4 regions of the Shewanella sp. SM23 genome follow, and region 3 is predicted to be linked to each of the others. Evidence: predicted binding sites of a transcription regulator. Region 3 holds the regulator's gene; each other region holds the start of a gene.
The links. Region 3 encodes LexA, which represses DNA repair genes until DNA is damaged. Its sites were predicted from a motif close to TACTGTATNNNNATACAGTA; they were not measured.
Positions count from the first base shown of each region.

Region 1: a site for LexA is predicted at 2,794-2,813, ahead of recN (DNA repair protein RecN). Genes of this name have one in related genera too.
Region 2: a site for LexA is predicted at 3,254-3,273, ahead of recA (recombinase RecA). Genes of this name have one in related genera too.
Region 4: a site for LexA is predicted at 2,800-2,819, ahead of recG (ATP-dependent DNA helicase RecG). Genes of this name have one in related genera too.

Region 1 covers NZ_JAKKRM010000005.1:255,058-260,436, forward strand. Annotated here, with positions in the region: gene thiL (thiamine-phosphate kinase) at 1-441, shown strand, start outside; gene L5L98_RS09210 (phosphatidylglycerophosphatase A) at 457-951, shown strand; gene recN (DNA repair protein RecN) at 1,105-2,763, opposite strand; gene L5L98_RS09220 (AEC family transporter) at 2,892-3,854, opposite strand; gene L5L98_RS09225 (LysR family transcriptional regulator) at 4,154-5,053, shown strand; gene L5L98_RS09230 (DUF3319 domain-containing protein) at 5,090-5,323, opposite strand.
Region 2 covers NZ_JAKKRM010000005.1:287,728-293,106, forward strand. Annotated here, with positions in the region: gene rpoS (RNA polymerase sigma factor RpoS) at 1-275, shown strand, start outside; gene mutS (DNA mismatch repair protein MutS) at 408-2,978, opposite strand; gene recA (recombinase RecA) at 3,381-4,448, shown strand; gene L5L98_RS09350 (regulatory protein RecX) at 4,466-4,936, shown strand; gene alaS (alanine--tRNA ligase) at 5,256-5,379, shown strand, end outside.
Region 3 covers NZ_JAKKRM010000009.1:174,572-179,950, reverse strand. Annotated here, with positions in the region: gene mtr (tryptophan permease) at 1-415, opposite strand, end outside; gene plsB (glycerol-3-phosphate 1-O-acyltransferase PlsB) at 415-2,838, opposite strand; gene lexA (transcriptional repressor LexA) at 2,999-3,619, shown strand; gene L5L98_RS13195 (cell division inhibitor SulA) at 3,616-4,128, shown strand; gene coxB (cytochrome c oxidase subunit II) at 4,532-5,379, shown strand, end outside.
Region 4 covers NZ_JAKKRM010000007.1:103,167-108,545, forward strand. Annotated here, with positions in the region: gene L5L98_RS10960 (tetratricopeptide repeat protein) at 146-850, shown strand; gene L5L98_RS10965 (sensor histidine kinase) at 969-2,048, shown strand; gene L5L98_RS10970 (DNA-binding response regulator) at 2,048-2,644, shown strand; gene recG (ATP-dependent DNA helicase RecG) at 2,836-4,911, shown strand; gene L5L98_RS10980 (DUF3014 domain-containing protein) at 5,114-5,379, shown strand, end outside.

The DNA of each region.
Region 1 (5,379 bases), on a different contig from region 3:
CAACAGGCTAGAGCCGAGCATAAAGAATTCCTGATCAATCGCCATTATCGTCCAACACCAAGAGTTTTAGCGGGCCAAGCTTTGCGTTCGCTTGCCTCCAGTGCAATCGACCTTTCCGACGGGTTTATCTCGGATATCGGTCATGTGCTTAAGGCTTCGGCAGTCGGTGCTGTGGTGGACGTTAATTGCATCCCGCTTTCACGCGCGATGCAAGATACCGTCAGCGAGGAGCATGCCTTAGGTTATGCGCTGACGGGGGGCGAAGATTATGAACTGCTGTTCACCGTTCCTGAGGCGCAAAAAGGTGCGCTTGAGACAGCGTTGAGCCATGCAGGAGCAAAGTTTGTTCGCGTTGGACAAATTTGTGCAGGCAGTAAGCTCAAGTTGCAACTTAATGGTGAGCCGTTTACACCGCCGTATCACGGTTTCGAGCACTTTTAAGCGAAGAGCATGTTAATGAAATGGTTGTCAAAGGATCAGGTGCTAACGCGCCTGTCATTAAAAAATCCTGTCCACTTTTTGGCACTCGGTTTTGGTAGCGGACTCGCCGCTAAAGCGCCTGGTACTTTCGGTACCTTAGCAGCCATTCCCCTCTATTTATTGATGGCGCCATTACCGCTCACTTGGTATATCGGCTTAACCTTATTGAGCGCATTTGCGGGATTTTATATCTGCGGTAAAGCCGCTCAAGATATGGGGGTACACGATCACGGTGCGATTGTGTGGGATGAAGTGGTTGGGCTACTGATCACTATGATAGCGGCACCAGCAGGTTGGGGTTGGTTGTTAGTCGGCTTTGGTCTATTTCGCTTTTTCGACATCATCAAACCTTGGCCTATTCGATGGCTCGATGCCAAAGTTCATGGTGGCTTTGGCATTATGATTGACGATGTGTTAGCGGGCGTGTTTTCATTTATTTGTCTGCAAGGGCTAGTCTGGTGTGTTAGCTAACATTATCGTTAACCTAACATGATAGTTAACCCGACATGTTCGTTAGCATCTCCATCAACTAACCCTTAGTTTTTGATATGGCCCCTTAGCTTGTGATCTAGAGTGTGTAGATTCAAGCGTTTAGCTACCTCATTCGTTATCTAAACCATACTACTATTGCAGCAGTTCCCTTGCGTTCGCGAGGGTATTGCTGGTGATAGTATCGCCACCTAACAGTCTTGCAAGCTCTTGGATACGCTGCTCACGATCGAGCGATTTCATTGTGGTCTCAGTACTGCCTGCCTTATTAAATTTATCGACGAACATGTGTTGATGACCATTGCCCGCAACTTGCGGCAAGTGAGTCACGCACAGTACTTGGGTCGATTCCCCTAAGCTGCGTAACATGCGGCCCACCACTGCTGCGGTGGGGCCGGAAATCCCGACATCCACCTCATCGAAAATTAATGTCGGTGTGGCAACTTTCTTCGCGGTAATCACTTGGATCCCTAGCCCTATCCGTGAGAGCTCACCGCCAGACGCGACTTTCGAAATCGGTTGCAAAGGTTGGCCAGGGTTAGTGGTTACCATAAATTCGATATTGTCACTGCCATTGGCTGACATTTGCTCGGGGTGGAAATTGACTTCGATCGTAAATTTACCCTTAGGCATATTCAGTTCGTGGATTGACTGAGTCACCAGTTTGTCGAGTTCTTTAGCATAGCGGGCACGGCTTTGGCTGAGCTTTTGCGCATAGCTAAGATAAGCGGCTCTACTTGTCTCGACTTGAATCTGAATTTCTTCAAGTTTACTTTCATCACTGTCTAAGGTGCTTAGCTCAGCCTTTAATGCTAAATGATGCTCGGCCAGTTTATTCGGGCTAACATGATGCTTACGCGCCAGTTGCATGGCTTTTGATAGCCGTTCTTCTAAATAGGCAAAGTGGGTTGGATCGAGTTCAAGTTTACTCAAATAGTGCTGTAATTCGCCTGCACTTTCTTGCACTTGGATTAAGGCATCATTGAGCATAGTGTTGATATTGCTTAATGCGGGATCGTAGCTTTGCAGATCTTCGGCGAGGGAAACGACTCGGTTGAGTAGCGACTCTATATTGTTCTCTTCGCCCTCTGTGAGTATATCTAAGCTCGCCTGACAGGTATCAATCAACTCAGTGCCATTAGCCAGACGTTTGTGCTCTTGCTCAATCTCATCGAACTCATCAACTTTAAGATCAAACTCATCGAGTTCTTCTACTTGATATTGCACTAATTGCTTACGGGCAATACGTTCATGCTGGGAGGCTTCGAGTTGTTTTAGATCGGCCTCAATTTGCTTGCAGCGTTGAAAGCTAGCGGCAACCGTATCTATAAGCAATCTGTGGTTGGCATAACTGTCGAGCAGGGTGAGTTGATGTTCACTTTTTAACATTGCATGGTGCGCATGTTGACCGTGAATACCGATAAGCAACTGACCCAGTAATTTTAGCTGCGTCAGCGGCACTGGATTCCCATTGATGTAGGCGCGTGAACGGCCATCGCTACCAATAGTCCGACGTAGAATGCACTCATCATCGAGTTCAAGATCGTTATCTTCTAACCAACGTTTCGCCAGTGGAATATCATCCAAGGAAAAGCGGGCGCTGACCTCGGTTTTATTGGCTCCGGGACGAACACTGCTGGCATCGGCGCGATTGCCTAGGCATAGGCCTAGCGCATCGATGGCAATCGATTTACCCGCACCGGTTTCACCTGTGATGCTGGTCATACCGGGGCGAAAATCCAGTTCTAAAAAACGGACGATAGCGAAGTTATTAATGCTGAGTTGGCAAAGCATAGTGAATTCCTGTCGAAAAACATACCAAACCACTGTATTGATAAACAGTATATACTGATTTTATATACAGTAAAGTGGCTTGGGTGAAAAATCGACATTATCGACAGTAAATATTTTTAATTAACTGATTATGCATAGGTTCTTACTAAGCTTTCTAAGATAGGTAAACTGAAGAAAGTGACTAAGGTGCCAAATAGAATGCCTTGAGCACTGGTTGAAGCCTGAGTGTTATAACGCTGGGCGAGTAAGTACACGCTAGCCGCGGTGGGCAGTGCGCTCAAGATCACGCCCATGATCAGGTAGTCACCACTTACTCCAAAACGGTTAAGCATAAAGTAGACGAGTGCCGGTTGGATAGCCAGCTTGAAGAGGTTGATAAGGCTCAGTTCGATAAAATTCTTGGGGCTAAATACGCTGCTATCTTTCTGGTAGCGCATCGCTTTGGCGAGTACCATGCCGATAGCAAATAGGGCGCAGGGGCTTGAGGTATTGCCTATTTGCTGGATCATTAGCGCCAGCCCAGAGGGCAGTTTTATCTCTAGCGCTGAAATGCCGACGCCAATCAAGCTACCAATAACGATAGGGTTTTTACCGACCGCCATCATAATTATGACTAAGGCGTGGTGTTGTCTTTGGGTGTTAGTGGCCAGTTCCATCGAGACTAAGGCGACGGCAAACATCAGCACGGATAATAAGCTGGCAATCGCGGCGGCAACTAAGGCACTTTGCTGCTGCGGGAATAAGATGATAAGCAGTGGAATACCAATAAATGCCGTATTACCAAAGGTGGCATTGAGGGCTCGAATGGCGGCAACCGCATGCTGTTTAGGGTTAGCAAGCAGCGAGAGCCCAAGGCAGACAAGATAAGTAATCACCATAGCCGTGCTGTAGCCCGCAATGAATCCCCATTGCAAAATTTCATCAATCGGCTGCTGGGCGAGGGCGATAAGCATGATCGCAGGGAACGCAATATAGTACACATACTGGTTTAGCACTTGATCCGTATTGACGGGCAAGAGTTTTAATTTTTGCACTAGTGTGCCGAGCAACATGATCCCGAAGACGGCAAACAGAGGGGTTAAAATGGTCATTTCCCTCACTCATCCTTACGATTAAATTTGAATAAACTCAGCCACCACCGTTATTTCTACTATCACTATGATTTTGGGTGGGCGCTTGCCTTTTTTATGTCACGTTAGAACCAGAACTAGCGCCAGCGCAGTAAAACTCGCCACAAAATAACATATCATTTCAGTCTAAGGCTATTGCGCTATGGTCGTATAAGTGGATTAATTGATGTTTAAAACACAATGACTTAGCGTACGCTGTGATTGTTGATGACTTTATATAGTGCCTAAAGTGGGCAGCTAGAACAGAATTAGGACATGCAATGAGTGATGATTTAAGCGCTGAACTACAACTTGTCTATCTTTTTGTGCATTTAGTCAATGCGGGCAGTTTTTCGCAGGCGGCGAAAGAGCTCGATATGCCCATCGCCACTGTGAGCCGCAAGTTAGCGAAGTTGGAAGAGAAGCTCGATAAACAGCTTTTTATGCGCAGCACCCGCAAGTTGCGACTGACAGAGGAAGGGCTGGCGCTCTTTCAACGCTACCAGAGTGTGGTTGCTCAATTTGATGAACTAAGTGGTTTAGGCAGTGATAAACCCGAGGGAACCTTACGCATCGCCGCGCCGATTTCGATTATTTCCATCGTGTTTATTCAAGCATTGAATGAGTTTGGCCGTTTGTATCCTGATATCCGTTTGCACATTTCCCAGAGTAATGAGTTAGTAGATTTGATCGACAAAGGCATAGATGTGGCGATTGTTGGCGGAGCTCAGCCTGATTCTTCTTGGGTGTCGAGTACCTTAGGCGAGCTCGACTATTGCCTGTTTGCCACACCAGAATATTTGGCTCAGGCACCTAAACTTGTGCATCCCGATGATCTTGAAGCCCATCAACTGATAAAAGTCTGGCCGCTGTTTAATTGGCATTTAAAGCATCCAAGCGGCGAGTCTTTTTATTTTAATGGCCCGACTAAGCTCACCCTCACGGACTTACACGGAGCGATTCAGGCGACCTTAGGCCATGGCGGGATCTTGTATGGTCCTGAACTGTTTGTAAAACAGCAGATTAAAGAAGGGAAACTTAAAGTATTACTGCCGGAATGGATTGGCGAGCAGAGGCGGATTTCGATTTTATATCATCAGCGCAGCCAGCAGCCGCTAAAGGTAAGAGTCTTTATTGAGTTTATGCAGTCAAAGGCGCCAGAGTTATTCTCTATGCGTTGATTTAACCGAGTTATTCTTTAATAAGGGAACTGATTTTTAGCGTCTTTTAGGTTTTACGGTGTTTTTGCTCATGGTGTTTTGCGTTTGTTTTGCGTCTTGCAGGCTGGAGCGTGTCGCGGGCAGTATGCCGAGTTCTAAGAAGTATCCCACTAAACGCCGTAGTTCAAATAAAGAACCGATACGCTGTTGATCTTTGATGGTCAGTTTCCAACTGTCGGTGCGTCCTTCGCTATTGGTTAAGATAAATCCTTGATAAACAATCTTTCTCATTGGAATAACTCAATCTTTATTGATGCTATTTATAGCAACTGGATATCTTTGACGGG
Region 2 (5,379 bases), on a different contig from region 3:
ATGATGATAGTGTTGGCCCTGACTATAAAGTGCAAGATGAAGACATCTCTAACTCGGTGGTGAAATGGCTTAACGAGTTGAACACAAAACAAAGAGAAGTATTAGCCCGTCGTTTTGGTTTGTTAGGTTATGAACCTTCTACGCTTGAAGATGTGGGGGCTGAAATTGGTTTAACCCGTGAACGTGTTCGTCAAATCCAAGTGGAAGCATTAAAACGCTTACGTGATTTATTGGGTTCTCAAGGTTTATCTGTTGAAGCTTTATTTAGAAACTAATATCTGTCTTCTGGTGCCTTTCAGAGAAGCTATCCAGAAAATGCACTTAGTGTGAGATCACGCCATAAAGTAAAACGCCCACTATAGAGTGGGCGTTGTTATTTTTAGGCTTTTATTTAGATCACCTGATGTCTAGCTCAAGCGTTTCAGTTCATAGAGCAAATCAAGCGCCTGTTTTGGCGTTAAGTTATCGGGATTAATGCTACTTAATTTAGTCAAAGCTGGATTTTCAACCGGTTCAGGTAAAGCGAGTAAGCTTTGAATGGGCGTCCTCGTTCCTTCTGGTTGGTGATCGCGACTCTCCAATTGCTGCAATTTATGTTTCGCTGCTTTAATCACTTTGTTTGGCACGCCGGCAAGCGCCGCAACTTGTAAGCCGTAGCTTTTACTGGCGGCGCCTTCTTGTACTGCATGCATAAAGGCGATGGTATCATCGTGCTCTATGGCATCAAGGTGCACATTGTAAACACCTGCCATTAAGTCAGGTAATTGAGTTAGCTCAAAATAATGGGTGGCGAATAGGGTCATAGCCCCGACTTGCTGGGCTAAATACTCTGCTGCCGACCAAGCTAGCGATAAACCATCATAGGTGGATGTTCCACGGCCGATTTCATCCATTAACACTAAACTACTGGCAGTGGCATTGTGCAGAATGTTGGCAGTTTCAGTCATTTCTACCATAAAGGTTGAGCGGCCAGAGGCCAGATCGTCTGATGCGCCAATACGGGTAAATATACGATCAATCGGGCCAATCAGGGCGCGATCTGCTGGAACAAAACAACCAATATGGGCCATCAGCGTGATCAAGGCGACTTGGCGCATATAGGTCGATTTACCGCCCATGTTAGGTCCAGTCACAATCAACATATGTCTTTGATTGTGCAAGGTCACGGGGTTAGCGATAAACGGTGTTTGACTGACACGCTCCACCACTGGGTGACGACCAGCCTCTATCTGTACGCCGATATCTTGGCTCAGCTCTGGGCAAGTGTAGCCTAAGGTTTCGGCGCGCTCAGCAAAGTTACTCAACACATCAAGCTCAGCCGCCGCTCGAGCAAAAGCTTGTAATTCATGCAATTTTGGCAGAATAAGATCGAACAACTGTTCCCATAACTGCTTTTCGAGTGCCAGCGCTTTACCTTGGCTCGAGAGCACTTTTTCTTCGTACTCCTTAAGTTCGGGCGTGATATAACGCTCCATATTCTTAAGGGTTTGACGTCGTTGATAATTGAGCGGTACTTGTGAGGATTGCAGGCGGCTTACTTCGATGTAATAGCCGTGTACGCGGTTATAGCCGACTTTAAGTGTGTTAATACCAGTACGTTCTTTTTCCCTAGCTTCGAGTTGTACTAAGTAATCACTCGCTCCTTCGCTCAGACCGCGCCATTCATCTAGTTCGCTGTTGTAGCCTTCACGGATCACCCCGCCATCGCGGATAAGCATAGGTGGATTATCGACTATCGCGCGCTCAAGTAGGGCTTGCTCAGCGGGGAACTCACCTAAGTGTTGACGCAACTGGGTCGTGTGCGGTGCGCTCAGTGTACTTAAACTCAGTTGTAATTCAGGCAATAAGCCCAGTGCTTGACGTAAACGTGCAAAGTCCCTTGGACGGGCAGTGCGCAGGGCTAACCTTGCCATGATACGTTCGATATCGCCAAGTGCCTTTAACTGCTCATGCAAACCTTCGTGGGCTGCGGTATCGAGGAGTTCAGTCACCGCCTGTTGGCGCGCCTTGATTTGCTTAGGATCTCGCAGAGGCTGATGGATCCAGCGTTGTAACATACGGCTACCCATAGGCGTTGCCGTATTATCCAATACTGCCGCTAAGGTATTATCGCGGCCACCGGCTAGGTTTTGAGTTAATTCTAAATTTCGGCGAGTTGCCGCATCGAGTACTATGCTATCGGTTTGATTGAAGCGGATAATGGCATTGATATGGGGCAGTGCCGTGCGCTGTGTGTCTTTGACATATTGCATCAAGCAACCCGCAGCCTGCAGTGATAAACGTGCATCTGCGATGCCAAAACCATGTAAGTCTTTAGTGCCGAACTGGGCCAGTAGTAACTTGATACTCGTATCGTAATCAAATTCCCACTCGGGGCGACGGCGTTTGCCTTTAAAACCGTTAAGTAGACCTAGTTCGCCAAAGTCTTCACTGTAGAGAATTTCAACGGGATTAGTGCGTTGCAATTCTGCTTCTAATGACTCTCGGGTGTCTAGCTCAGCAATCACAAAACGTCCGGATGAAACATCTAATGTGGCATAACCAAAACCGACTTTACCTTGATAAACCGCGGCTAACAGATTGTCTTGGCGTTCTTGTAGCAACGCTTCGTCGGTTAAGGTGCCTGGTGTGACAATCCGCACCACTTTACGTTCTACGGGCCCTTTAGATGTCGCGGGATCGCCAATCTGTTCGCAAATCGCAACTGATTGACCAATTTGAACTAATTTTGCAAGATAGCCTTCCACAGCATGGTAAGGAAGTCCCGCCATCGGAATAGGATCGCCACCACTTTTACCGCGCGCAGTGAGTGAAATGCCTAACAGCTCAGAAGCGCGTTTAGCATCGTCATAAAACAACTCGTAGAAGTCACCCATGCGATAAAACAGCAACATATCGTGATGTTCTGCTTTCATCGTCAAGTACTGACGCATCATAGGAGTATGTTTTTCTAAATCATCGGTATCAATTACATTCATTAAATCGTTATCGTCCGTTGTGACTGCCTAAAGGCGATACAGTTTGTGTGGTTAAAGGTGATTAAGCGCTATGGAAGCGGAAGACTGCTGTACAATTTTCAGCTAAAAAGACCACGCAAAATTTGTTGCGCCAATCTTAGCAATAATTTAGTGAAAATTGAGCCCTTAACGATGGATATTGATCAAAGGGAGCTATTATCTGATTTGATATTCGCTAAAACCTTGGCCATATTAAAAATCCTATCAGCTAAAAATAATTCAGTCACAGGTCTTGATACTGTATGATTGTACAGTATACTAGTCAGCAGAATTAAGACAAAAAGCGCGGCTTTTTGAATTACCCGTTTGTAAATTGAATATCACTTTTGACAGCTTAATGCTTGTCTTGATGAGGGAACAGGAATGAAGGTCGATCCAAATAAAGAGAAAGCACTTGCTGCGGTATTGATCCAAATTGAGAAACAATTTGGTAAAGGCTCCATCATGAAGCTGGGCGAAGATCGCTCTATGGATGTTGAGACCATTTCTACCGGTTCTCTGTCTCTGGACGTTGCTTTAGGTGCTGGCGGTTTGCCAATGGGGCGTATCGTTGAGATCTATGGTCCTGAATCATCAGGTAAAACAACACTGACTTTAGAAGTGATTGCCGCAGCGCAACGTGAAGGCAAAACCTGTGCCTTTATCGATGCAGAGCATGCGTTAGACCCTATTTATGCTAAAAAATTGGGCGTAGATATTGATAACCTGCTGTGTTCACAACCGGATACTGGCGAGCAAGCGCTTGAGATTTGTGATGCTTTAACTCGCTCAGGCGCTGTTGACGTTATCGTAGTCGACTCAGTGGCGGCATTAACGCCTAAAGCTGAAATCGAAGGCGAAATTGGTGATTCTCACATGGGCCTAGCGGCGCGTATGATGAGCCAAGCCATGCGTAAACTTGCGGGTAACTTAAAGCAATCTAACACCTTACTTATCTTCATCAACCAAATTCGGATGAAGATTGGTGTGATGTTCGGTAACCCAGAAACTACAACCGGTGGTAACGCGCTGAAGTTTTATGCTTCTGTTCGTTTAGACATTCGCCGCACTGGTGCCATTAAAGACGGCGATGAAGTGGTCGGTAACGAAACTCGCGTTAAAGTGGTGAAAAACAAGGTTGCAGCGCCGTTTAAGCAGGCCGAATTCCAAATCCTTTATGGCCAAGGTATTAACCGTACTGGTGAGTTAGTTGACTTAGGCGTAGCCCATAAGTTGATTGAAAAAGCGGGCGCTTGGTACAGCTATAAAGGTGATAAAATCGGCCAAGGTCGTGCTAATGCTGGCAAATATCTGACTGAAAACCCAGCTATTGCTGCTGAAATTGACAAGATGCTACGTGAGTTGCTTTTGAGTAATCCGAGTGCCTTGGCTGCCAAAGCTGATGATAGTACTGAGGACAATATTGATTTAGAGACAGGCGAAGTATTCTGAGTCAGTCAGCCCATCAAATTGCGGTCGCGCTGTTAGCGCGCCGCGATTATTCCCGTTTACAAATCCGCGATAAATTGCTCGAAAAAGGTTTCGAACTTAACGATATCGAACCTGTACTCGATGCTTGCGAATCCTCCGGTTTTATTAATGATGCTCGTTATGCCGAACTGTTAGTGCGTAGCCACATCAGTCGAGGTCACGGTGCAATACGCATCCGCCAAGCAATCGCACAGAAAGGCTTATCTAAAGATTGTATTGAAGCCGCTTTGGTTAATTGTGATTGTGACTGGTTTGAGCTAGCAAAAGATAAAGCCACCAAAAAGTATGGCGTTCCCCGTGTGACAGAAGTGAAGGGCTCTAAAGCTCGGGATCTCATCGCAAAGGAAAAGGCCAAACGAGTGCGTTTTTTAATGGGCCAAGGCTTTAGCTACGATCAAATCACTTACGCACTAGATTCAGATCCCAATGATCTCGATGAAGATTATTAAATTTGAAGCTAATACTGTAAAAGCTCATCTAAATATCATCAATGAGTCTTGTCCATTTCGTACTCCACATTAGACTCACTTGCTTAAATATTGTCCGTGCCGCGATAAACTTACACCGTCTTTATTTGTGCTTTATCCTGTCGTTTTGCTTCTAGTGACTCTGGTGTGGGCGATTCACGCTAAAATATTAAATTCCTGATGTGTATATCACCAATCAAGACTGGTCGTCCTTCCTTAGTCTGCTTATAATGCTGGGCAAATAGAAATACGGCTAGCCTAAGGCGTAGCTGGTAATGCTTACCCAATTCAGGATGATTTCATGTATCAAACTACAGCAGAGCTCAGAAGCGCTTTCCTCGAATTTTTCCGCAGCAATGGTCATCAAGTTGTGGACAGTAGTTCATTAGTGCCAGGCAACGATCCCACACTTTTATTTACCAATG
Region 3 (5,379 bases):
CAAATACTAGCCCTGCCACACTTTGCGGTAACTCAATTCCCATGCCCTGCAAGCTGTGATTCACAATCGAACCACCGCCGCTGATATAGGCATAGGTCAAAATATACAACACGAAAGCGATAGAAACGCCGTTCACTATCCGCCAAAACTGCCCAAGAGTTTGCTTGCTTAAGGTATCGAAGCTAGCACCGGGTTCGAAATGCAAATTGGTTTCGAGCAACAATAAACCCGACATCAACATGCAAAACCAAATGCCCAATAACATCAAAATCGAATAGCCAAACCACATACCTGCACCGACCACGGGCAGAGAAAACATCCCAGCACCTACGGTCGTGCCAGCAATAATCATGGCACCACCAAGCAAGGACTTACCTGCGGGCTTATGCTTAGCCGCATTCATATGATTTGCCATTAAACTGTGTGCTCCGCGGTGACACTCGCCACTATCGTTTGTCTCACTGACGGACGTAATAAGCTATTGGCCTGATCTCGTATGCGATTGATATTGGACTTATCTTCACTATCCGCCAGATATCCCAATTCTTTGAGCTTCACGCTCAAAGTACCGTAGAGTTTTTTATCGTAGAACTCAGGCGCGGTAATACCATGTAAAGCCCCTAAACGCTGGGCGAGTAAATGGCTCTCAGACTCAAGTTCTGAGCGCTCCATCTTAGGTCTGTTCGCTAACAGATTGAAAATAATAGCGTAGCGTTGCAGAGTCTCGCTCACTGAACTGGCTAACAACAATAATTGGCTTGAGTGCTCAGGCACGACAGCTAAAGTATCTGTCTCAACCACTAAACCTTGCCCAATCAGGAAATCCAGTACTTGCTCAACATAGGCTGGTAAGTCTTTAATTCCCATGAAGAGTTCGGCTTTCAGCAGTGGATAAAAATCGGCAACGATTGAAACCACTTGCTGGCGCAGGATCTGTTCATTGTGGGTTAAACAACTCGCAATTAATGAAGGAACAATAAATAAGTGAATGATATTGTTACGATAGTAAGTCATAGACACAGCCTGACTCGCTTCGATAGACACTATTTCCCCTAAAGGATCGGCACTAACAACAAACTTGTTCAGCTCTAAACCTTGCTGCACTAAATGCTTACCATCACCTTCGGCAACAGATGTATAAGAAGTGTAAGGCACTTTTTTGAGTAGGGTCAGATACAAATCAAGCTGACGCTCCAGCAGACTACGTTCTAAGGCGTTTTGATCTGTCGCCAGTAAAACTAAGCTAGTCAAAGTCACAGAACTCGCGGCTGCGGCATCATTGATACGCGTCATCACCCGATTAGCCAGCACGTTTACCGCTGGCGTTAACCAACTTGGTTTCTGCTCGGGATCATCGGCCAACTCAGCACGCCAGTTTGGCGCACGCTCATTTAAGAAATTTTGCAGGGTAATAGGCTCGCCAAAATTCACATAACCTTGGCCGAAATTACCTAATTTACGAATGGCACCGAACACCTGCCACACAGATTCTTTTTTCTTTTTCTTACCGCTTAACTCTTTATGGTAAGTCGCTACTTCCATCACATGGTCATAGCCTAAATACACTGGCACAAGTGTGACAGGACGTTCAATACCGCGCAGTACGCTGTTCATCGTCATGGCGATCATGCCGGTTTTCGGCGCCAACAGACGGCCAGTACGTGAACGGCCACCTTCGGAGAAGTATTCCACCGAATAACCTTTAGCAAACAGCTGATCTAAATACTCACGAAATACTGCGGTGTACAGCTTGTTACCATTAAAACTACGGCGGATGAAGAAGGCACCACCGCGACGGAACATAGGTCCCGCGGGCCAGAAATTGAGGTTGATGCCAGCAGCAATGTGCGGCGGAACCATGCCTTGATAATACAAAATATACGATAACAGCAGGTAATCCATGTGGCTGCGATGGCAAGGCACATAAACAATCTCGTGGCCATCGTGGTGCAGCTGGCGAACTTGCTCGGCGCCTTTAATGTTGATCCCGCTGTAAAGCTTGTTCCACAGCCAAGTTAAGAAACGCTCGGCAATACGCACTAAACTGTCTGAGTAATCGGCAGCGATTTCATCGAGGTACTCAATAGCCGTCTCGCGCGCTTGGGTCTCAGAAATCTTTTTACTGGCCGCTTCTTCTTGAATCGCCTTGCGCAGCGACTCAGATTTGAGCAACGAATGAAACAGTGCTTGGCGGTTTGGCAGCACAGGCCCTGTCATTACTTTACGTTGACGACGGAAATGCACGCGCGCAACCCGTGCTAACTTATGGGCAATTCCCATGTCGGTGCCATGTTCGTCAGCCATGTAACGCAGGGATACGGCATTCGAGAACTGCACGAAGTTATGTCGACCTAAGAACAGAATCATCAAGCACTTGCGCAACCAAGTCGGGTTTTCCCGCTCAAATACGGCCGCCTTCATAGTGTCGTCTTCTTTCCCTGGCGTGCGACCCCAATACAAACTCACGGGCACCAGTTGAATATCTAATTCAGGACGTTCCTTATGCACGGCTAACAAACGCATAAAGCATTCGAGGAAAGGCTCATTACCAGCACGTTCGCCAAACAGTGGCTTACGTCCTTGAAGACAGACAACCCGAGGCGCAGTCACACCATTAGCCACTAGAGGCTCATAAGGGCTTGGTAAACCTAACTTAGCCGTTATTTCGCTCAAAGCAGCTATGTCACTGAGGGATTCTGTTTTCATCACATAAACAAGGGGTCTGGAAGCATCCAGATTCAGATCGGCAAAGGGATCCTGAGGCACCACAATAGTGTGCACTAAGTGTTTTTGGATCCAACGTAATGATTTCAACCAAAGAGAGTCGTGTTTAGGCATTATTCTTATGCAATTAAGTGCGTTTACTAGCCCGATAGAATACCAGACTATGGGCAATATTCGCTAATTCTCTCCAACATAGCTAAAAAGTGGTTAATACTTGCGCTGCAAATAATACTGTATATACTAACAGTAACTGTATAGAAAAACAGGAAACACCATGAGACCTTTGACGCCACGCCAAGCTGAAATTTTAGAGCTAATTAAACGAAATATTGCCGATACTGGCATGCCACCCACTCGGGCAGAAATCGCAACCCGTTTAGGTTTTAAGAGCGCCAATGCGGCTGAAGAACATCTTAAAGCGTTGGCGAAAAAGGGCTGCATTGAGATCATGCCTGGCACATCTCGGGGCATTCGTCTACCTGCGGAAATCGAAGATTTGACTGAAACAGGTTTACCGCTCATCGGCCAAGTGGCCGCGGGTGAACCTATCCTCGCCCAAGAACATGTTGAACAGTACTACCAAGTCGACCCAAGCATGTTCCATCCCGCCGCCGATTTTTTACTGCGAGTAAAGGGCGACAGCATGAAAAATATCGGCATTCTCGAAGGTGATTTGCTGGCAGTTCATAAAGTAGAACAAGCTAGGAATGGTCAAGTGGTTGTCGCTAGAGTCGATGACGATGTCACTGTTAAACGTTTCGAAAAAAAAGGTAATGTGGTCTATCTACATGCCGAAAATGAAGATTACTCCCCGATTAAAGTGGATTTAGGCTTCCAAAGTTTAACAATTGAAGGACTCGCCGTCGGTGTGATCCGTAATGGAGATTGGCTATGAATAAACTACTTGGCAATGCCCCCCGCCATCCGGGCTTGTGGCTCGATGAAGTCCGTGATGCCGACTATGACTGGCACCATGCGCCTATCGCCTGTATGCCAACTAAGACTCAAGGTCGCCAAGAATTAATTCATCTGAGTGCACAACTCGCTCAGTTAAGCCAACAGGGCCGTTGGTTAGTGCTCATCAACCCTCCAAGTATTGGCTACAAGCAAATGCTCGCCAGCGCAGGTGTGCGTATGGATAGAGTTTTGCTGGTACATGCTAAAGATGAAGTCGAAACCCTGTGGGCGATGGAGAAAGCCCTGACAAGTGGTACGTCCAGTGCAGTCATTACTTGGACTCAATCATTAGATGCGCGGGATAATCGACGCCTACAAATCGTGGCTAAAAGTGCCCGAGCTATGGGCATAGTGCTTGAAGACGTAAACAGTCACTTACATGCCGACGTACGCATTGAGCAAGGCAATCTCTTCGGTCAGCAATCTTTTTTTAGCGCTGTACATTAAATATTCATTTAATTTTTTACCTTGAAAGCCGCCTCACCTATGAATGTGAGGCTTTTTTTTGGCAATTTTTCAGATAATTAGATAAATAAGTGATCTTGATCAATATTTAAACAGCAAGTATGGTTGGTTAAGTCGGTGATGATATATCACCTTCCGTGGTCAATGAATCGAGTATTTATCGAACTCGAAGCGCCACTAAAAATAGAGAACAGATTTATTTCAGCAGTATGTGCCAGCGTGGCTAATTACCAGCAGTAACAATACTTGATTAAAAGTAACAGCCGCCAACGCACGTTGAAGTCAAAAAAGCTTTTTTGGGAACTGAAGAGTTTGCATAGAGTTGAGACTTACTGTGTTGCTCTTCTTTGTAGTTGCTATTCGCAATTGGCAGAGGAGAAGTCTTGTGAAGCAATTGTTGTATTGTTTACTCGTGGTGCTTTTCGCACCACCGTTGACCGCCGCGGACATGCGGTTCAACATGACCCCTGGCGTGACCGAGATCAGTGGCAAGGTTTATCACTTGCACATGACCATCTTGTATATCTGCTGCGCAATAGGCCTAGTGGTCTTTGGCGTCATGATTTACGCCATGATCAACCACAGAAAATCCAAAGGCGCTGTCGCGTCCCACTTTCACGAAAGCACTAAAGTTGAAATCGCTTGGACGATTCTGCCATTTATCATTTTGATCTTAATGGCGATTCCAGCGACAAAAACTTTAATCGCAATGGAAGATCCCAGCAACGCCGATCTCACCGTAAAAGTCACGGGTTCCCAATGGAAATGGCATTACAACTATTTCGATCAAGATATTGATTTTTATAGCATACTGACAACACCCAGAGCACAAATCGAAGGCACCGAAACCAAGGGTGAAAACTATCTATTGGAAGTCGATAAACCGCTCGTTCTACCAATAAACCGCAAAATCCGCTTTCTGATGACTTCAGAGGATGTCATCCATTCTTGGTGGGTACCCGCCTTTGCAATTAAGAAAGATGCCAACCCTGGATTTATCAATGAAGCTTGGACTCGCATCGACAAACCCGGCATTTACCGTGGTCAATGCGCCGAGCTCTGCGGTAAAGACCATGGTTTTATGCCTATCGTAGTACAAGCGTTACCCGAAGCCGAGTTTGAGGCTTGGGTAACAGAGCAGAAACAAGCCGCAGGTGCTGCGGCTGAAGCCGCTCAAGCCGCTTTATCACAAACCCTAAGTAAAGAAGAGTTGATGACTCTAGGCGAACAAGT
Region 4 (5,379 bases), on a different contig from region 3:
CCTCATAAAAAATATAAGCAAATAACTCAACTGATGACATTTGTCATGCCAAAGCCATGACCTTTGTGTCTGCAGTTCTTCTATCGAATTTCTGATAATGAGCCCGTACCCAAACATTGGGAAACTCACTCAATAAGGAAATACCATGAAAACATTACTCCTCGCCTCCAGCTTTTTGCTTATCAGTACTCACTCGTTTGCAGTAACGCCATCAAACACTAACATCACCAATGTAGACGCGGCCTCGAATGCGATGAATCTAACGCAATTACAACAACTGAGCGGTAGCACTCAAGATTATGATAAAGCCTATGCGAACTATCGCTTAGCCATCAGTGCCAATGTAATGGGGCAGAAAACACTCGCTAGCAGCGCACTGACTACAGCACAAACCACATTAGAAGCACTCGAAACCAGCCAAGCGAATGCAGAATCCCTCGCGCTGTTATCGTCGGTTTATGGCATGCAAATCGCCTTAGACAATAGCAAAGGTGCAACGCTCGGCATGAAATCCGCCAAGGCGATTACCAGTGCCGAACAATTAGAACCACAAAATCCACGGGTAGCACTTGTTAAAGCCATCGCCGCCTATAACACGCCAGCCATATTTGGCGGCAGCATGCAAAATGCTAAGACCTTAGCCACTACAGCAATAGAAAGATTCGCCCAGCCTTGCGACAATATTTGCTGGGGTGAAGCCGAAGCTTACACGTGGCGCGGGCTCGCTAAACAGGAATTAGGCGATAGCCAAGGCGCGATTGAAGATTGGCAACAAGCGATCAAAGTACAAGCAGATTACGGTTGGGCAAAATTTTTGCTTCAACAAAATCAGCAATTAAGTGCAAAATAGACAAAGTTGTTAACGGGGATCTATGGCGCTGACGATAGCGCCAATCCCTAAAAAGAATAAATTAAAACAGATGCCATCGGTGGGCATTCAACAACCAACTCAGTGACACAGAGGCATCATGATAAGCACTCCGCTTCAGCTCGAACGAAAACTTGCTTGGGTGTATTTGATAAACTTAGTGTTTTATCTGATCCCACTTGCCATAAATCCCTATCCAAGCTGGAAAATCGCCCTCAGTTTTGCCGTATTAATCCCTTTTATTGCCAGTTATTTTTGGACTTATAAGTGCAATAGCCGTAGCGCCTATCTGCCCATTCTCATTATGGTGGCCATAGCAATAGCGATCACACCAATCAACCCAGGCTCTATCTCGCTATTTACCTTTGCAGCCTTCTTCATTGGCTTTTTTTATCCTCTCCGGACCTGTCTGTTGGCTATTGCAGCCCTCATCGGCCTGTTGTTTGCCCTCAATGAGATTTACCACTTTAACAGTTACTACTTTCCGCTTTACGGCTCGGGATTAGTGCTCGGCGTGGGCATGTTTGGTGTCGCCGAACGCAGACGTTATCGGCATAAATTGAAAGAACAGCAAAGTGCCCAAGAAATTACCACCTTGGCCACTATGCTTGAGCGTGAACGTATCGCGCGGGATCTACACGACATTATGGGGCATAGCCTATCTTCCATCGCCCTTAAGGCTGAGCTAGCCGAAAAGCTTATCGCAAAACAAGAATATGAACTCGCATCAACCCAATTGACTGAGCTAGGACAAATTGCAAGGGAAAGTTTAAGCCAGATCCGCCACACAGTGTCAGACTACAAACACAAGGGCCTAGAGAGTTGCGTGACGCAGCTTTGTAAATCCTTAAGGGATAAAGGCTTAAGTGTCGAGCTCAGTGGTGAGCTACCCAAGCTAGGTGCAAGCACAGAAAGCCAACTGAGTTTGATCCTCACCGAACTCATTAATAATATTCTTCGCCATAGCGGTGCAAGTGAATGCTCTATCCACTTTTCTAAGCAATCAGACCGCCTGCTGCTCGAAGTCAAAGACAATGCCGCGGCCAAACCTTTTATAGAGGGTAATGGCCTCACTGGTATACGCGAGCGTCTCGACAGTTTAGGCGGCAGCTTGAGCTATAATCTCGAACAGGGATATAGATTTACCGTCAGTTTACCTTTGCAGGGAGCAACACATTAATGAAGATTTTATTGGCGGAAGATCAAGCTATGGTGCGAGGAGCACTCGCCGCACTCCTCACGCTTGCAGGGGGTTTTAGTATCACCCAAGCGAGTGACGGCGACGAAGCTCTAAGCTTACTCAAACAGCAAAGCTTTGATCTCTTGCTAACGGATATCGAAATGCCCGGCCGCACAGGCTTAGAGCTGGCTACATGGTTAAAGGAGCAACATAGCCAAACCAAGATAGTGGTCATTACCACCTTCGGCCGTGCGGGCTATATTAAACGTGCCATCGAAGCGGGTGTGGGCGGCTTTCTGCTTAAAGATGCACCCTCAGAAACCTTAGTCAACGCGATTCAACAAGTGATGGCGGGAAAACGAGTGATCGATCCTGAACTTGCCATGATGGCGATTGGCGATGTCGACCCACTCAACGACAAAGAACGCCGCGCTCTTCGCCTCGCTAGCGAAGGCAAATCCACCTCCGACATCGCCGAAACTCTTTTTATCGCTGAAGGGACTGTTCGCAACTACCTCTCTGAAGCCATAGCCAAACTCAATGCCAGCAATCGAATCGATGCAGCGCGCATCGCCAAACAAAAAGGCTGGTTGTAATAACACTCACAGTTAACCACGCTTTCAGCCTAACGATCTCTTATCAACAATTTTGCGGCCTTAAGGTCGCAGAAAGATATTAGCTATGCTTCCAAACAAAATTTGATAACACCCTAATTCCCCTTGAGATTGCCTTACGCTTATTCTCTGTTAATATATGTATAAATTCACAGTGATTGAGTGCTAACGACTTGCAGCAATTGGATCTTGTTCCGATCACCGACCTCAAAGGCGTCGCCAAAAAGGTCGCGGAGAAACTCGCAAAGCTCGGCATCACAACAGTACAAGATCTGCTGTTTCACTTACCCCTGCGCTACGAAGATAGAACCCAAATCTATCCCATTGCCGCCCTCAGCCTAGGCGGTTATGGCACTATAGAAGCTGAAATCCAATCGACACAAATCATCCAAGGCCGCAAGCGCATGCTGGTCTGCAATGTGCGCGACGATACGGGCAGCTTAAGCCTGCGCTTCTTTAACTTTTCCGTTGCTCAGCGTAATGCCATGCAAAATGGTTTGATGATCCGCGCCTATGGTGAAGTGCGCCGTGGTAGTCATCAAGCTGAGATAGTGCATCCAGAATATAAAGTGGTGTATCCCGGTGAAGATGTTCATCTGAGTGATACCCTAACGCCGATTTATCCCACGACTGAGGGCTTAAAACAGGCGAGTTGGCTAAAGCTGACCGAGCAAGCCTTGGTATTGCTGGAAGAGGGTGGCTTAACTGAGCTGCTGCCACCGCAATTGCAACCTAACAACATCAGCCTTAAACAAGCGCTGCAGACGCTACATCGCCCTCCTGCGGGGATCTCTCAGTTCGATTTAGAGTTAGGCCAACACCCAGCCCAGCAACGACTCGTGCAGGAAGAATTACTCGCCCACAATCTCAGCATGTTACGCCTAAGGCAGCGCAGTAATTTAGATGCCGCTGTCACCATGCAGGCCACGGGGCAGTTGCTCAATCCCTTCCTCGCGGCTTTGCCCTTTAAGCCAACTGGCGCCCAGCAAAGAGTCGTGGCTGATATAGGCAAAGATTTAGAAAAACCGCACCCTATGATGCGCTTAGTGCAAGGGGATGTTGGCTCGGGCAAAACCTTAGTCGCGGCGATGGCGGCATTACAAGCGATTGAAAACGGGTATCAAGTTGCCATGATGGCACCGACCGAGTTATTGGCCGAGCAACATGCAACTAACTTTGCCGCTTGGTTTGAGCCACTCGGGCTTAAAGTCGGTTGGCTAGCGGGTAAACTCAAAGGCAAGGCCAGAACCCAATCCCTTGCGGATATTGAATCTGGCGCAGCCCAGATGGTAATTGGGACCCATGCCATCTTCCAGCAGCATGTAGTCTTTAGCAAACTCGCGTTAATTATTATCGATGAGCAACACAGATTCGGCGTACACCAACGCTTAGGCCTGCGGGAAAAGGGCGTGAACCAAGGTTTCCACCCGCATCAATTGATCATGACAGCCACACCTATTCCCCGCACGCTGGCGATGACGGCCTATGCAGATCTCGACACGTCCATTATCGATGAACTGCCGCCGGGGCGAACTCCAGTGACCACTGTGGCGATTGCTGATTTACGCCGTAACGAAGTGCTTGAACGGGTGCGTAACGCCGTCATCACAGATAAACGTCAGGCCTATTGGGTGTGTACTCTGATTGAAGAATCCGAAGTGCTCGAATGCCAAGCCGCCGAAGACACAGCCGAAGAACTGCGCCTCGCCCTGCCCGAGCTCAATATTGGCCTAGTGCATGGCAGATTGAAGAGCGCCGAGAAACAGCAAATCATGGCTGACTTTAAGGCTGGCATTATTCATCTACTGGTAGCGACAACCGTGATTGAAGTGGGCGTCGACGTGCCTAATGCCAGCCTGATGATCATTGAAAACCCTGAACGTTTAGGTCTAGCACAACTACATCAACTGCGCGGACGAGTCGGCCGAGGCGCCATCGCAAGCCATTGTGTGTTACTCTACAAGGCGCCGTTGAGCCATACCGCCACCCAAAGACTGAGTGTACTCAGACAAAGCAATGATGGTTTCATCATAGCGCAGAAAGATTTAGAAATTCGTGGCCCGGGTGAAGTGCTTGGCACTAAGCAAACGGGACTGGCTGAGCTCAAAATTGCCGATCTGGTGCGCGATCAAGCTTTGATCCCACACATTCAGAAATTAGCGAGCCATGTAATGGCGCAAGCTCCCGAAAAAGTCGATGCAATTATTTTACGTTGGCTCGGGCACAGGCAGCACTATGTGCAGGCTTAAGCCGTAAATATAAAGGGTAAAGGACGAGGCGTAACATCTGCCTTTACTCGAAATAAATTGTTTATGTTCAGCTAAGCGCTATAGACAAGCGCATGGAAACTTGCAAAATGAACCTGCGGCCTTCAAATAGCCCGCTCTTGCACTTTAATGTTAGCTGCATGTATTCACCAAGTTACCTTGACACTCAAGCGAAGGATGTAAAATGCAAGTTAATCAAGATGATAGAATAACACCTCAAGAGACTTCTTCTAGCAGCAATCGCTTTGCGCTTTTTGCGATAGTGCTCGTCGTGCTACTTTCTGCCGGAGGATATTATTACTACAGCGGTGATTCTGACTCACCTAAACTCATCCCTAACGCCCCTATTGTATTGCCTGAAACACCGCCATCTGAACCTATGACGCTCGAAAGTGCGCCAGAGCCTGAAACCACTGAGACGACGCCTGCCGTTACAGAAACGAACACCAA